Regions from separate parts of the Undibacterium sp. MH2W genome, predicted to be linked through region 2. Evidence: riboswitches for the same ligand, from Rfam matches in the RefSeq annotation. Region 2 holds a riboswitch; the other holds the start of a gene.
What was found. Region 2 has a riboswitch for thiamine pyrophosphate ahead of thiC (phosphomethylpyrimidine synthase ThiC). Riboswitches for the same ligand answer to the same signal wherever they lie in the genome.
Positions count from the first base shown of each region.

Region 1 (7,852 bases), 880 kb from region 2:
AACGCATGCACGCATTTACGGCATTGAAACGCGCGATGAACTCGTACAACGGTCGACCGAGCTGGCACAGCGTCTTGATTTTCCTGGGATGTCATTTCTCAATCTCTCGGTTGCTGAATCGACGCATTCGGATCTTTTGCCACCGCAAATCGATATCGTTACCGCCCTGCACGCATGCGATACAGCCACTGATGATGCGATACAGTTTGCGTTAAAAAAGAAAGCGCGATTCATGGTGCTCGTACCTTGCTGTCAAGCTGAGGTCGCCTCGGAATTACGGAAAAACAAAGGCGAAGCTGTTCGAAATAATCCTCTCTCTGAAATGTGGCGTCATCCTATTCATACACGTGAGTTTGGTAGTCAGATCACCAATGTCTTACGTTGCTTGCAATTGGAAGCGCATGGATATCAGGTCAGGGTAACGGAACTGGTTGGTTGGGAGCATTCCATGAAGAATGAACTGATCATTGCAGAATATAAAGGAACACCCGCAAAACGCCCCGCAGAACGTTTAGCAGAAATGTTGAATACGACAGGATTAGACGGATTGCGTGAGCGATTTTTTCTGCCGCAATAAAACCAAATGCGCGCATCAAGAAGCGCTCGTGCCAGACGAGATGATCGTCATGGCAATGTCATAAAAAATGATTAGTATCATTTCTCAGTAACGCTACAATATTGACTGGTATTACCTTTTGAAGGAAAGCAAACATGCTGGCCGCCGTGGATTTGGGTTCTAATAGTTTTCGTATGCATATTGCACGCCATGAAGGCGATGCGATTCGCGTTGTTAAAAGTGCGCGTGAGCCGATTAGGTTGGCTGCAGGACTCGATGAACAAGGTAATCTCACACCCGAAGCGATGCAGAGCGCGATTGACTGTTTGAGCCGTTTTCGCGAGATTTTGAACGCCTATCCAGTTGATAATTTACGTGTTGTCGCAACGAACACAATCCGGATTGCAAGAAACGCAGCAGTACTACTTCCCTTGGCAGAAGCAGCAATTGGTCATCCTATTGATGTGATTTCAGGTGAAGAAGAGGGGCGTCTCATTTATATGGGCGTTTCTAATTCTGTGGCGATTCCGGGTGAACGTCGGCTTGTGATGGATATTGGCGGTGGATCGACGGAAGTCATTCTGGGTCGCGGTCACGAAATCGTGAACGTCGAATCATTTAGTATCGGCACTGTTAAAACGAGTGCTAATTTTTTCCCGGATGGGCGTTTGACCGAAGCTGCGTTTGAGGCGGCTATTCTGTCAGCACGGTCCATGTTTGAAGATGCCGCACCTATCTATCAGCCACAGCATTGGCGTAAAGCCTACGGTTCCTCGGGTACCATGCGCGCCATTGCAGATGCCATCCTTAAAGGTGGCCTGGGTGATGGCAAGATCACCCTGTTAAGTCTGAATGCACTCAAACAATACTGTATCCAATGCGGCAAAATCAGCGACCTAGAGCTGAGTGGTATCAAGCCTGAGCGCGTTGCGATGGTTGTTGGTGGGTTGGCGATCTTAATTGGTTTGATGTCTGAATTTCAGATCGAAGTACTGATCCCCGTTGAAGCCGGTTTGCGTATGGGTGTCATGTGGGATTTGTACCTGCGTGCAACGAAACGCGATCGCCGCGAAGTCTCCGTACAAAAAATCGCGACGATGTTTAACACCGATATGGCACGTGCTAACAGAGTCGTCGATATGGTGAAATCGTTGTATCAGCAATTAAAGCCAGCCTCAGACAATTACTTACGCTTATTGCTTTGGAGCGCGCGTCTGCACGAAGTGGGGATGGCGATTTCGCATACGGGTTATCACAAGCACGGTTCTTACATGATCGAGAACGCGGATATGGCTGGCTTCACGACCCGCGAACAACGCATCATGAGCAAGCTCATCCTGAGTCAGAAGGGCAATTTGCGCAAATTGGGTGAGGCGTTGACTGATCCTGATTTCGCCAAAGCGGTGTTGGCTTTGCGTTTGTCCGTCATGCTGATGCATTCTCGCGCTGAGATCGATTATGAAGATATCCGTTTAAAAATGAAGCGGAGCGTTGAATTAGAAATGCGTCGAGACTGGGTCACATTGCATCCAACAGTCGCTTATTGGTTGCAGAAAGAAATCGAATCCTGGCGTGAGATTGGCGTTGATTTCTTAGTGCGAACGAACGTGTAAGCGATCATGTGGAGACAATGCCTGCGCCTCGTCTCCACACGTCAACAGCGAAGTTAGAAATCAAATTGCGCTGATAATTTATAGAGCCGCGGCGCACCCGGGAACAAGTATCCACCAAGTTGTTGCGTTGCATCTCGCCAATAGAATTTATTCAATACGTTATCGACGTTGAAGCGCAAGGTTGTGGTTGTGTTGCCGATCCGCGTAACGTAGCGAGCACCTGCATTGTAGACCTGGTACCCAGGAATCATAACGGCGTTATCAGGCGTATAGGCTTTATTGCCGGAGTATTGCCAACTAGCGTTGACATCCAATCCCTTGATCTCTGCAACCGCATAATCCACGTAGATCGTGGATTTTAACCGTGGCACGTCGAGGACGCGTTTCCCCTCCTGTGAAGCATCGCCTGTATCCTGTTGAATGGCATCCAGCGCAGTGATACTCGTGCCTAGCGTCAGTTGCGGTGTGATTCTGCCTTGTGCAGTCAATTCCAGACCGGTATGGCGGGCATGGCCGTTTTGTATGTAATTATTGAAATTGCTGTCTTGATTCGTATCGATGTAAGCGAGTGGTTTTTCAATACGGAACAGCGCCGCAGTCAGGGTGAGGTCTTTATTGACGTCTGTTTTGATACCGACTTCTACTTGTTTGGATCGTGCGGGATCGAGTATCTGATTCGCATTATTCGTCCCAAATGGCGCAACGGTACCATGCTCAACCCCTTGCGCAAACGAAGCGTATAGCGATGTATTCTGTGCAGGTTTATAGACAACGGCGATATTCGGTACCCAGTAATCATGCTGGTATCCAGTAAAGCCGAGTTGCGTACGTTCCACATGAAGGCGGCGAAGGCCAGTATGCAGCGTCCATGCCTCGTTGAAATGAATCGCATCTTGCACGAACGCAGACCATTCCTTATCCGTCCGCTGTAACATCACTGGTCCAGTTGTGTTTGTCGATTGACCAACAACGACAGGATTGAAGATGTTGTTCGTCCCAACAAAATCATACACATAGGCGCCAAAATAATCTTTGCGCTGTGAGTCAGCCAAACCGAGAGCCAACTGATGGTGTATCGTGCCTGTGCTGAACTGACCATTTAACAAGGCTTGCCCACCCCGAGACGATTTTGATTCGCCAACGCTTTGGTAGTCATAAACATCATAGTCGCCATTCGCACAATAGCCGGAAGAGAGATTGCCTGTGCTACAGCCGAAGGGGAACGCTGTGTAGTCGTTGCGTTTGAACTCGTGTTTGTTAACCGCGACACTGGCTGTCCAAGCGGAATTGAGTTTATATTCGTAGCGGATTCCAATATCGCTGTCTTTGGTGTCGACAGGCTTTGACCAAGGCTGGTTATTGAGCATCGTATCAGCACTGATCCGTTGCGGCAGATCGGTACCGTTTGTGAGCTGAAAACCGGGAGCAGAAATCTGCGCGCGGTGCTGGTAGTCGAAGTCAAATTGCAACAGGGCTTGCGATGAAAGGTGCCAGTCAAATGCACCTGAAACAAATTGACGATGACCATTCGCGCCGACGATATACGATCGCAAGCGCTCTTCCGCCGCGTTGATACGATAACCAAATTGTTTATCTGACGACATGCCGCCCAAATCCAGCGCTCCATACAAGGTACCGCGTTCGGAAATGCTGGTAGTGATACTTCGCAGATCGCTGTCAGTAGGGCGCTTAGTCACATAATTGATGATGCCACCGGGTGTGGCAAAGCCAGACTCAAATCCAGAAACACCCTTCAGTATTTCGATGGTTTCTTTGTTTTCTAGCGGAATCACACCATCATCAGGGATGGCAAACCCATCTTTACGATAGCTGTATTCATTGTCCAATGGGAAGCCACGAATCGAGAATTGTTCAGCGTAACCCACGGCATTGTAGGCATCGTTCACACTGGCGTCATATTTCACCACATCGGTTGTTAGCCGAATTTGTAGATCCTCCAGTTGTTTCGTACCCCACGCATTCACTGAAAAAGGAGTGTCGAGGAGTTTTTCGTCAATAAAGCCCGTCACTTTAGAATGATCTGGCTTTGCGGGTGTTTTGCTACCCGAGACGACGACCTCTTGTAATGTTGATGTGTCGGTCGCGGCGATCGCTTCAGGTTCCGCGGCGGCGTAAGCGCTTGGCAGGCACAGTGCTTGGGCAATGGCGAGGGCGATCATCGTTGGACGGAATGCCGGATGAGACAAAAAAGAAGGGCGTGCGAAGGATGGTGTCATGATGTGCTCGTTAAACTTGTTATGCGCATACTGGATGGCAGCAAAGAAGCAAACAAAGCATGGACGAGCAGAAAACAGCGTGGACTTTGCGCTTCCCTTCGCTGGCATTATCCAGATCAGGTTCAAGGGACTCTCTCACCCGGAAATACATTCCAGGACCCCTAGCGAAGGCGCTACTGTAACATGAAAGTGAAGGGATGGCTGTCGACGCCCACTGTTGCGTCGTCATTGTGTGGTTTTTTACCAGAGAGAACGTCCTTCTCTGGTTAATTCGATAATGTATTTATTGGGTTAAATAGTAATAATGAAAAGCCCGGAATGGTCAATTCGAACGCAATGAGAAGGCAATGAGAAGGCAATGAGAAGGTAATAAGACTTCAACAATGGCTGCATCAAGCAGCCATTGTTTTTAAATGATGTTATGAGACCGTAGTTCTCTTCTGTTTAACATTCATCCACACACTTTCAGCCGAGTAGATCACCAATGCAACCCAAATTGCTGCGAAGCCAATTAGTCGATGGGTATCAAGGGTTTCGTTAAATAACCAGACGCCAAGCATGAGTTGGACGAACGGTGCGATGTACTGCAACAATCCTAGCGTTGTCATAGGAATGCGGCGCGCACCAGCGGCAAACATGAGTAAAGGAATGGCGGTGATAGGACCGCTCAGTGCCAGTAAGACTTTGAGTGATAGATCGCCGGTGATTAATGCATTTTGCCCATGCATGGTCAGCCATGTCAGATATCCAAACGCAAACGGGAAGAAAATCGCGGTTTCTAAAGAGAGACCTTCTAACGCACCGAGCGTTGCTGTTTTTCGAAGTAAGCCATAGGTACCGAAGGTAATCGCTAATGACAAGCCGATCCATGGTAAATGCCCTGTCTGGATCGTCATCCAAGCGACGCCTATCGCAGCTAAAGCGATCGCTACCCACTGTCCCTGCCGTAAGCGTTCTTTGAGTAAGACTGAGCCAATCAATACATTGACCAAGGGGGTCATAAAATATCCTAGGCTGGCATCAATGACTTTGCCATCATTCACAGCCCAGATATAGATAAACCAATTCGCCGACAGCAATAACGCACTGAGCGTGAAGTTACCAATGAGTTTAGGCTGACGGCGGACGATGGTGAGCCAGTCCCATTGTTTGCGTACGCTTAAGACGATGACCAAGAATAGCAATGACCACAACATACGGCTTAATAAAATTTCCAACGAAGGAACCGCATGCAGCGCTTTGAAATATAAAGGAAACAAGCCCCAGATTGTGTAGGCAGAACCTGCCAGAAAAATACCTTTACGCATTACTGCAATCCAAATAAGAAGACCGACATGGCGGCCAGACTCGACATTATCGCTGTATTCATGAATGCGTGCAGTGATTTGCGGTGCTATCAGCTCGGAACAGGTCGGAGCCTGCCAGAACATGTTCGATTGCGTCGGAGCGGGGGATTATTTTGCTCGGGCGAGAGCAATTTTTTTGCAGAGCGCTTCAGTGCCGTCGAGGATGCGAGGACCTGCGCGGTTGAGTATGTCTGCAGGGACTGCATAGAGGTGATTCTTCTTCACTGCGTTGAGCGTCTTAAATTGTCGCCAGTCGTTTAGGCTGTCGGTATTATCTCCCCCAGTCATGATGACGTCCGGGTTACTGGCTAGTAGCGCTTCCGTGGTAATGGTGGGACTTAACTCTTTGAGGCGACCAAAAACATTGGTGCCACCGCATAGCCGGATTGATGCTGAGATCATGTGCTCATCGTTGAGTGTCATGAGCGGCTTGTTCCAGACTTGATAGAAAACGGTGATCGGCGTGACGTTGTCAGGTTGGCGGTAGGTTTTACGTAATTCTTCTAAACGTTGACGGAAAGCCGCTGCTGCCGCATTGCCAACGTTGCTCGTTCCCGCTAACAATGCAAGGCGCTCAATCGAGTTGGCTACCGTTTCATAATTGCGTGGCTCACTCTCAAAAACCGTTAAGTGTTGACCGCGTAATTTATTGGCGAGTGCTTTGCCATTGCCTGTTCCCCAAATGACGACCAGGTCTGGTTTCAATGCGAGGAGCCGTTCGGTATCTAATGCAAAAACACTTCCAACGGAGGCGATGTTTTTTGCTGCATCAGGGTAATTGCTGAAATCACTGACAGCGACAATTGCTTTTTCGGCACCCGCTGCAAATAAGAGCTCTGTGGCATGCGGCGCGAGGCTAACAATGCGTTGTGCTGGTTGGTTTAATGTAATCGTATGTTGCGCGTCGTCCTTCACGCTGATTGCACCGAAGGCCGGCAGCACTCCTGCTGTCAGCAACGAAATCAGCGTGATGTACTTACTCGGCATCGATTAAATTTCCAGATTATCGATCAGTCGAGTGTTGCCTAATTTGGCTGCCGCAAGAACAACCAGTGGCGCACCCTGTGCAAGATCGCCTGCCGATGGCGGTTGAAGATCGGCACGTTTACGGATCGAAACGTAATCTGGTTTCCATTGACGTCCAGCCAGTTTTGCCATCGCCTGACGTTCCAGTTCAAACATATCTAAATGGCCGCTACGTACTTCATTCGCGACTTCATTGAGCGCTGCGTACAAGGCTGGCGCTTCAGCACGCTCTGCTTCAGAGAGGTACATGTTGCGAGAGGAGAGCGCCAGTCCATCGTCCGCACGATACGTGTCGGCTGCGATAATTTCTGTTGGCAGTGCGAACTGTTTGCTCATATTGCGAACGATCATCAATTGCTGATAGTCCTTTTTACCGAAAACGGCAACGCGCGGTTGGACGCACGAAAACAGTTTCAGTACAACGGTGGTGACGCCAGTAAAAAATCCTGGGCGGAACTCACCTTCAAGGATATTACCGAGATCATCTGGTGGGCGAACGCGGAATTCTTGCGGTTCAGGATATAAATCTTTTTCTGTTGGTGCGAACAGAATATAGACGCCTTCTTTCTCTAATTTTTCGACGTCTGCCTGAAACGTGCGTGGATATTTATCGAAATCTTCATTTGGACCGAATTGCAGGCGGTTGACAAAAATGGATGCAACAATTGGGTCGCCATGTTTCTTCGCCAAACGCATCAGCGATAAATGACCTTCATGTAAGTTACCCATGGTTGGCACAAATGCTGTACGCAATTGACCACTGAGGTGGTCGCGCAATTCTTCGATGGATGAAATGATTTTCATAATAAATGAGTCAAGAAATTCAGTGGTTGTTCGTTTGATTGCTCGCGTTGTTCGCCACGCAACGATCAGCTTGGTGAGTAGGCGAGGCGTACATAAATCGGGGCAAATGCCTCAGCTTGCGTAATTTCAATTAGCGTTTCTTTTGCGAGTTCGAGAAGTGCCACAAAATTGACTACTAAGACCGGAGCGCCGCGCGAAGGGTCAAATAGATCAGAGAATTCAACAAATTTCGCTGATTGCAATTTACGCAGAATACCCGACATATGCTCG
Region 1 covers NZ_JBMPPA010000001.1:900,329-908,180, forward strand. Annotated here, with positions in the region: gene ACO0K2_RS03820 (class I SAM-dependent methyltransferase) at 1-577, shown strand, start outside; gene ACO0K2_RS03825 (Ppx/GppA family phosphatase) at 712-2,169, shown strand; gene ACO0K2_RS03830 (TonB-dependent siderophore receptor) at 2,223-4,406, opposite strand; TPP riboswitch at 4,483-4,579, opposite strand; gene rarD (EamA family transporter RarD) at 4,826-5,713, opposite strand; gene ACO0K2_RS03840 (cobalamin-binding protein) at 5,861-6,739, opposite strand; gene panC (pantoate--beta-alanine ligase) at 6,743-7,582, opposite strand; gene ACO0K2_RS03850 (segregation and condensation protein A) at 7,648-7,852, opposite strand, start outside.
Region 1: another riboswitch for thiamine pyrophosphate. It lies ahead of ACO0K2_RS03830 (TonB-dependent siderophore receptor); the one in region 2 lies ahead of thiC (phosphomethylpyrimidine synthase ThiC).

Region 2 (7,852 bases):
AAATAGCCGCGTTGCTCCCATTCAGAGCGCCAATATTGTTCGATTTCTGCTGGTTCGAAAGACTTCGCTAATTCCATGATGATCTGTTAGTAGTGTGCTAAACCGTTGATTATAAATGACAGTGACGCTCTTGAAGCCGCAATCGTCTGGCATTTCTCCTAAAAAATAAATGGATGTGGAGCATTAACGACTTGTTCAAATGAAAATCTTGGTTTTGCTGTCATTTTTTTCTTATTTGCACTTATAGTGGTAGGATGCAATGCATAGTGATCTTCACGCTTTGACTGCGAAATGACTACCTATGGTGAATAAACAGTTGCAGATGATCTTGCGTTTTTTGGTCTGTTTCCTACTGAGTTTGTTGCTCAGTGGACATGTCGCGTACGCTGACGACAGTGCCGAACTTGCACAAATTGCTAGTATTCAGACCATCGGCGACACCGACAACACAGAAGCACTCAAACGCCTTCTGGAGCTCAAGCAGAAACAAACGGCTTCCACACCTGTTCAGGTGCGACTGCAAACACTCAAAGTGCTGGTCGATTTATATTATGACGCAGGAAAAATTCAATCCAGTACGGCGACAATTAACGAATTAGTATCATTGGCAACGGCAGAGAACGATGCGGCTGGCATGCGCATCGGCCAAATCATGCTGGTCTACCAAATCATTGATCATGGCAAGCTTCAGGAGGGCTTGAGCCGGCTCAATGCCATTCAGGAAGCCCTTTCCCCCGACACGCCCGTTGAGGTACGGCTCCGACTAGACAGTGCTTTTGGCACCGTCCATTATCTCCTCGGAAACTTTGATTCCTCATTGAAGTACATGTTGGAGGCACTGAAGTTAAGCGATGATATGCCTTCCCGTAAGGTTCAGCACCGGATCCGTCGACTTGATGCAATCGCTAAGTTGTATATCAATATGAAAGATCCAGAAAAAGCCTTGGCGACGGTGGAGGAGGCGCTTGATATTTCTCCTTTGGCGAGGGCGCCGAAGGTGTTGGTCTCGCTGAGTATCAGCCAAGGGATTGCCTACTCGATGCTGAATCAGAACGACAAGTCGATTGAAGCATATAAAAGAGCGTTAAAAGTTTCTCGTGATGCTGGAATGATAACCAATGAGGTCATTTCCCTCATCAACATCAGCGACCACTATCTCACCCTCAATGAATACAAGCAGGCTGAGATTTATGCGCGACAAGGTTTACAGCGGTCTGAAGAGCTCGGCGATAAACAATCCATTTACATTGCGCGTGTGAATCTTGGCTTTTCTCTTGCTGGTCAAGGAAAAATGCAGCAAGGCGTTGAGATGGTCAATGCTGTGATTCATGACATGATGGAATCTGGACAGAAGTCAGATGCAGAAGGCATTATCGGTGAATTAGCGAATACGTACGAGCGGGCAGGGATGTACAAAGATGCATTGGCCACTTTGCGCCAACAGCAAAAACTAAGTGACGAATTATTTCGCTCGGATCGATCAAAGGCCGTTGCTTCGTTGCAGGAGCAATTTAACGCGGGACAACGACAAAAACAAATTGAATTACTGGCGAAAGAAAATGCGCTAAAAGATGCCGAAATTCGTAACCATCAATTGCAGCAAGTGATCACTTTGCTTGGTGCGCTTGTAACGGTGATGGGTGGTATTTTTATTTTCTTGCTATACCGCCGCGTTCAACGCGTTAATAAGCAACTACGTGAAGCAAATACACAACTTGAATTTCATGCTATTCATGACCCATTGACTGGCTTACATAATCGGCGGTCCTTTGTCGAATTGATGAATGCACGTGTGGCGCAAATAAATGCAGATCGTCGCGAAGCCCGAGAAGGGAACCCTGATTGTCTCATTCTGCTTGATATTGATCATTTTAAGCAAATCAACGATACGTTTGGCCATGCTGCGGGGGATACAGTCTTAGCAGAGGTCGCTCAGCGATTGCGTAAAGCGGTGCGTGACACGGATCGCGTGTTACGTTGGGGTGGCGAAGAATTTTTAGTGTATTCGCCAAAATCAGATCCTTCTCAGATTGCTGTTCTCGTTGAGCGAGTTCTGCATTCAGTGGGCGACACATCAATCACGACGAACGGTCATCCGATCCAAGTAACGATGACAGCAGGATTTATTTCATTACCGTTTTCAACGATTCCAGAGGAAAAACTGAATTGGGAAAAAGCACTTCAGATCGCTGATATGGCGCTTTATTTGGGAAAAGCGAACGGTCGCAATCGCGCTTACGGCGTTACCCGGGTGCTGGTGGATGCTGATGTAGCGATGCCCTATTTTGAAGAGGATTTGGCCGCAGCTGTCAGCAGAGGGATTGTTGAGTTGGTCGAAGTGATGGGGCCACCGAAGCGTGACGTCAGTCATTAAACACAGAATGACGTCATAGAGAATGGCTGACACGTGATTTCTTTTTATTTAAATTTGTGCAATTAGCGATATAATGTTGGCACGACGATAGCGTGAAACTAAAACGACACGCTGTGACGTAAAACAATGCTAGGGGTCCTGATATCGATGTGTGATATCGGGTGAGAAATACCCTCGAACCTGATCTGGATAATGCCAGCGAAGGGAAGCCGCTAAAAATCGTGCCCGTGATGGTTGTTGCTGTTTGTCATGCGCGCACTGTGTTTTTAGAAACTCCTTTGCTGGCTCCATGCCAACAAGCAAAGGAGCCAAACTACATGAACGCCAATCCGAAGTTTCTGTCTGCAACAGCGACAGTCGATGAAGCAGCAATCGCACCGCTGCCTAATTCCCGTAAAGTCTATATTCAAGGTAGTCGTCCCGACATCCGCGTACCGATGCGTGAGATCAGCCAATCTGATACCCCCGCTTCTTTTGGTGCAGAAAAGAATCCCCCGATTTATGTCTACGACACATCGGGACCCTATACCGATCCCAACGTCAGCATCGATATTCGCTCCGGTTTGCCCTCTGTGCGCGGCGCATGGATTGCAGAGCGGAACGATACCGAAGAATTATCTGGACCGACTTCCAAATATGGCCAGAAACGGCTCAATGATCCACAATTAGCTGAATTACGTTTTAATCTTAAACGTCTGCCGCGTCGCGCCAAAGCGGGTAAAAACGTATCGCAGATGCACTATGCGCGCCAAGGCATTATCACGCCAGAAATGGAATACATTGCGATCCGTGAAAATCTGCAACGTAAAGAGTATCTCGCCAATCTAAAAGCATCGGGTCCAATGGGGAACAAGCTGGCCGAGATGATGGGGCGTCAGCATCCAGGACAGTCTTTTGGTGCAGCGATTCCAGCAGAAATCACACCGGAATTTGTCCGTTCTGAAGTCGCTCGAGGTCGTGCGATTATTCCTGCCAACATTAATCATCCTGAAGTCGAGCCGATGATTATTGGCCGGAATTTCTTAGTGAAAATTAATGCTAATATTGGTAACTCTGCCGTCACTTCGTCCATCGGCGAAGAGGTAGAAAAAATGACGTGGGCGATTCGTTGGGGTGGCGACAATGTCATGGATCTGTCGACAGGCAAGCACATTCATGAAACACGCGAATGGATTATCCGTAACTCGCCCGTCCCGATTGGTACTGTCCCTATTTACCAAGCACTTGAAAAGGTGAATGGCAAAGCCGAAGACCTTACGTGGGAAATTTTCCGCGATACTTTGATTGAGCAGGCGGAGCAGGGCGTCGATTATTTTACGATCCATGCAGGTGTTCGTTTGCAGTATGTGCCATTAACCGCCAAGCGGATGACCGGCATCGTCTCTCGCGGTGGATCGATTATGGCGAAATGGTGTTTGGCGCATCACAAAGAGAGCTTTTTGTACGAACACTTTGAAGAAATTTGCGAGATCATGAAAGCCTATGATGTCTCGTTTAGTCTCGGCGATGGTCTGCGTCCTGGCTCGATTTACGATGCCAATGATGAAGCCCAATTGGGTGAATTAAAAACCTTGGGTGAATTAACCCAAATCGCTTGGAAACATGACGTGCAAGTCATGATCGAAGGTCCTGGTCATGTGCCGATGCATTTGATCAAAGAAAATATGGATTTGCAGCTGGAGCAATGTCACGAAGCGCCGTTTTACACGCTGGGACCATTGACGACGGATATCGCACCTGGCTATGACCATATCACGTCCGGTATTGGTGCTGCCCAAATCGGTTGGTATGGTACGGCGATGCTGTGCTATGTCACTCCTAAAGAACATCTAGGATTGCCCAATAAAGTTGACGTCAAAGACGGCATCATCACTTACAAAATTGCGGCGCATGCTGCCGATCTCGCCAAAGGACACCCAGGTGCACAGATCCGCGACAACGCATTGTCGAAGGCCCGCTTTGAGTTCCGCTGGGAGGACCAGTTCAACATTGGTCTCGACCCAGATAAAGCACGTGAATTTCATGACGAAACCTTGCCAAAAGATTCTGCCAAAGTAGCCCATTTTTGTTCAATGTGTGGTCCACATTTCTGTTCCATGAAAATTACGCAAGAAGTACGCGACTATGCCGCCAATCAAGGGATCTCCGAGATCGCCGCGCTCAAGCAAGGCATGGAAGTGAAAGCCGTTGAATTTGTGAAAAGCGGTGCGGAACTTTATCGAAAACAGTGAGCGTCATGATGGATTTGGAATTTGACATAGAGCTCAATGGCAGCGCGTATCAAGTGATGTTCGGTCACACGATTGATGACCTGATCGGTGTGCTGGCGCTACGTGAAAAAAACATCGCTGTCGCAGTGAATCGCCACATTATTCCCCGTAGTCAGTGGAGTGGCTTGTTACTGCAACGCGAGGACAAAGTTGATATCGTCCGCGCGATTGGTGGTGGGTGATCGCTCATTGTAGCCGAATACAAAAAGATGTTGCCCAGACCTCTAGCGTGGATGAGCAGCATCGTTCAAGCGTGATGTGAACAAAGGAAATCAAATGCAAACAACAGACGGCTTTACCATTGCCGGAAAAACCTACCGCTCTCGTTTATTGGTCGGTAGCGGTAAATACAAAGATCTTGAACAAACACGATTAGCAACCGAGGCGGCAGGTGCCGAGATCATTACCGTCGCGATCCGACGCGTGAACATCGGACAAGACCCCCACGCGCCGAGTTTACTCGATGTGGTACCACCTTCCCGCTATACGATCTTACCTAATTCTGCGGGATGTTATAACGCTGAAGACGCTGTCTACACCTTGCAGTTGGGGCGTGAATTATTAGGTGGACACAAACTATGTAAACTCGAGGTGCTGGGGGATGAAAAGACGCTATTTCCCAATATGCCTGAAACCTTGAAAGCAGCAAAAACGCTGGTGAAAGACGGATTTGATGTGATGGTCTACTGCAGCGACGATCCTATTCAAGCCAAAATGCTCGAAGAGATCGGCTGTGTTGCTGTCATGCCTCTAGCATCGCTGATTGGATCGGGGATGGGGATTTTGAACCCATGGAATTTATCCTTAATCATCGAACAGGCGAAGGTGCCCGTGTTGGTCGATGCTGGCGTAGGAACCGCTTCCGATGCAGCGATTGCCATGGAATTAGGCTGTGATGGCGTATTGATGAACACAGCCATTGCGGGTGCTCGTGATCCGGTGCGTATGGCCCGCGCAATGGGATTGGCGGTGGAGGCGGGAAGAGAGGCTTTTCTGGCAGGACGAATGGCACGTAAGTTTGCCGCCTCGCCGTCTTCCCCTATGGCAGGGCGTATTGTCTGATGACGCGCGCACAACGCCCCTGTGTTCTCGTGTTTGCGGGGCATGACCCGAGCGGTGGCGCGGGTATTCAGGCCGATATTGAAGCGATCGCTGCGCAAGGAGCGCATGCTTTGCCTGTCATCACCGCCCTGACCGTACAAGACAACGATCACGCTTATGCGGTGCATGCCGTAGACGCACAGATCATCCTTCAGCAAGCGATGACGCTCGTGGCGAAGATCCCTGTGTCTGTGGTTAAAATCGGTATTGTCGCTCACAAAAAAAATGCAGCGGCGATTGCGCGTTTTATCGAACAGTTGCGACAAAAACGTCCTCAACTGCACGTCATTGTCGACCCAGTTCTGGGAAGTGGACAAGGTGATCGCCTCTCGCTTGATGACGCCATTGAGGCAATCCAGCCTTTGTTATCGGTTGCCACACTGATTACGCCTAATTTGCCTGAGTTGTCGCGTTTATCAGCAAGCGCGGACGGTGTGGATGCGCAAGCGCAGGCGCTATTGCTGAGCACATCGGCAGATGTGTTGGTAAAGGGAGGGCATGGATGCGAGGATCAGGTGAGAAATAGTTGGTACCAGACCCAGCATTTGCAGGCGACCCAAGAGTGGCGATGGCCAAAGCTAGCGGGCGAATTTCATGGAAGCGGTTGCACACTCGCATCAGCGATTGCTGGTCGCCTTGCTATGGGTGATTCGCTACCGCGGGCATTGGATCAAGCGCAGCGCTACACTCAGGCATCGCTGGCACACGCCTATGCGATCGCGCCAGGGCAGTTGATCCCTCAACGAGAAAGAAGAAATGATCAATATGACTAAATTAAGCGGGTTATATATTGTCACCCCAGACTGGGATGAGACAGAGAGATTGTTGTCAGTCACAGAGCAGGCCCTACAAGGTGGAGCCAATATTGTTCAGTACCGCCACAAAACAGCGAGCCCTGCATTACGCCAAGAACAAGCCCAGGCCTTGCAACAGTTGTGTCGGCAATATCAAAAGCCGTTCATCATCAATGACCATCTCGATTTATTCTTAGCCTTAGATGCTGATGGGCTTCATGTTGGTGGGACGGACATGTCTGTTGCAGCGGTACGATCACTCGTTGGCCCCGATAAAATTGTGGGTGCATCCTGTTACGGAGATCTCTCACTCGCACAGCAAGCAGTCACGCAGGGCGCAAGCTACATTGCCTTTGGTGGATTTTATCCTTCACGAATTAAAAAGTACGCAGTGACGACACCGTATGAGATTGTGTCAACCGCAGGTGCGACGTGGCACATACCGAAGGTAGTGATTGGTGGCATGACCTTAGAAAATTGTCAGCCGCTCGTTCAACAAGGGGCTGAGATGGTGGCGGTCATTAGCAGCGTTTATATGGCAGCAGATCCCCAGAGTGCAGCACAGTCGTTTGCGCAACTGTGGGATGACGCTGGGAAATAGCCCAACGATGACGTACCCCCTGATATTGCTTCAATTGCATGTTTGTTGATGAGATAGCGATATCGGTCGAAAGACGTTAGGTTTGAGCGAGAGATCGGTGCATTGAACGGCGCAGCGGTCTCTCTCTCCCGTATAATCGGGGTATGCAAAATTTACTTCATAATCTTAATCCTGAGCAGCTTGCTGCAGTGACTCTTCCGGCGCAATCCGCCCTGATTCTGGCGGGTGCCGGATCGGGCAAGACGCGCGTATTAACGACCCGGATTGCATGGTTGATCCAGACTGGGCAAGTCTCGCCGGGCGGTATCCTGGCCGTGACATTTACCAATAAAGCGGCGAAAGAGATGATGTCGCGCTTATCGGCCATGTTGCCTATCAATACGCGTGGTATGTGGATTGGTACGTTCCACGGCTTATGTAATCGTTTGTTGCGCGCACATCATCGCGATGCTGGCTTGCCGCAAACTTTTCAGATTTTAGATTCGGGCGATCAGTTGTCGTTTATTAAACGCTTGTTAAAAGCGAATAATATTGATGACGAGAAATTCCCGCCCAAAACCTTGATGTACTTCATTAACAGTGCCAAGGATCAAGGCTTGCGGGCCGCCCAAGTGGATGCGTACGACGATTTCAACCGCAAAATGGTGGCTTTGTACGATTTATATGACGCACAGTGCCAACGCGAAGGTGTGGTGGATTTTGCCGAGCTGTT
Region 2 covers NZ_JBMPPA010000001.1:24,303-32,154, forward strand. Annotated here, with positions in the region: gene ACO0K2_RS00110 (valine--tRNA ligase) at 1-77, opposite strand, end outside; gene ACO0K2_RS00115 (tetratricopeptide repeat-containing diguanylate cyclase) at 302-2,374, shown strand; TPP riboswitch at 2,496-2,598, shown strand; gene thiC (phosphomethylpyrimidine synthase ThiC) at 2,692-4,605, shown strand; gene thiS (sulfur carrier protein ThiS) at 4,611-4,826, shown strand; gene ACO0K2_RS00130 (thiazole synthase) at 4,921-5,706, shown strand; gene thiD (bifunctional hydroxymethylpyrimidine kinase/phosphomethylpyrimidine kinase) at 5,706-6,518, shown strand; gene thiE (thiamine phosphate synthase) at 6,511-7,140, shown strand; gene ACO0K2_RS00145 (UvrD-helicase domain-containing protein) at 7,284-7,852, shown strand, end outside.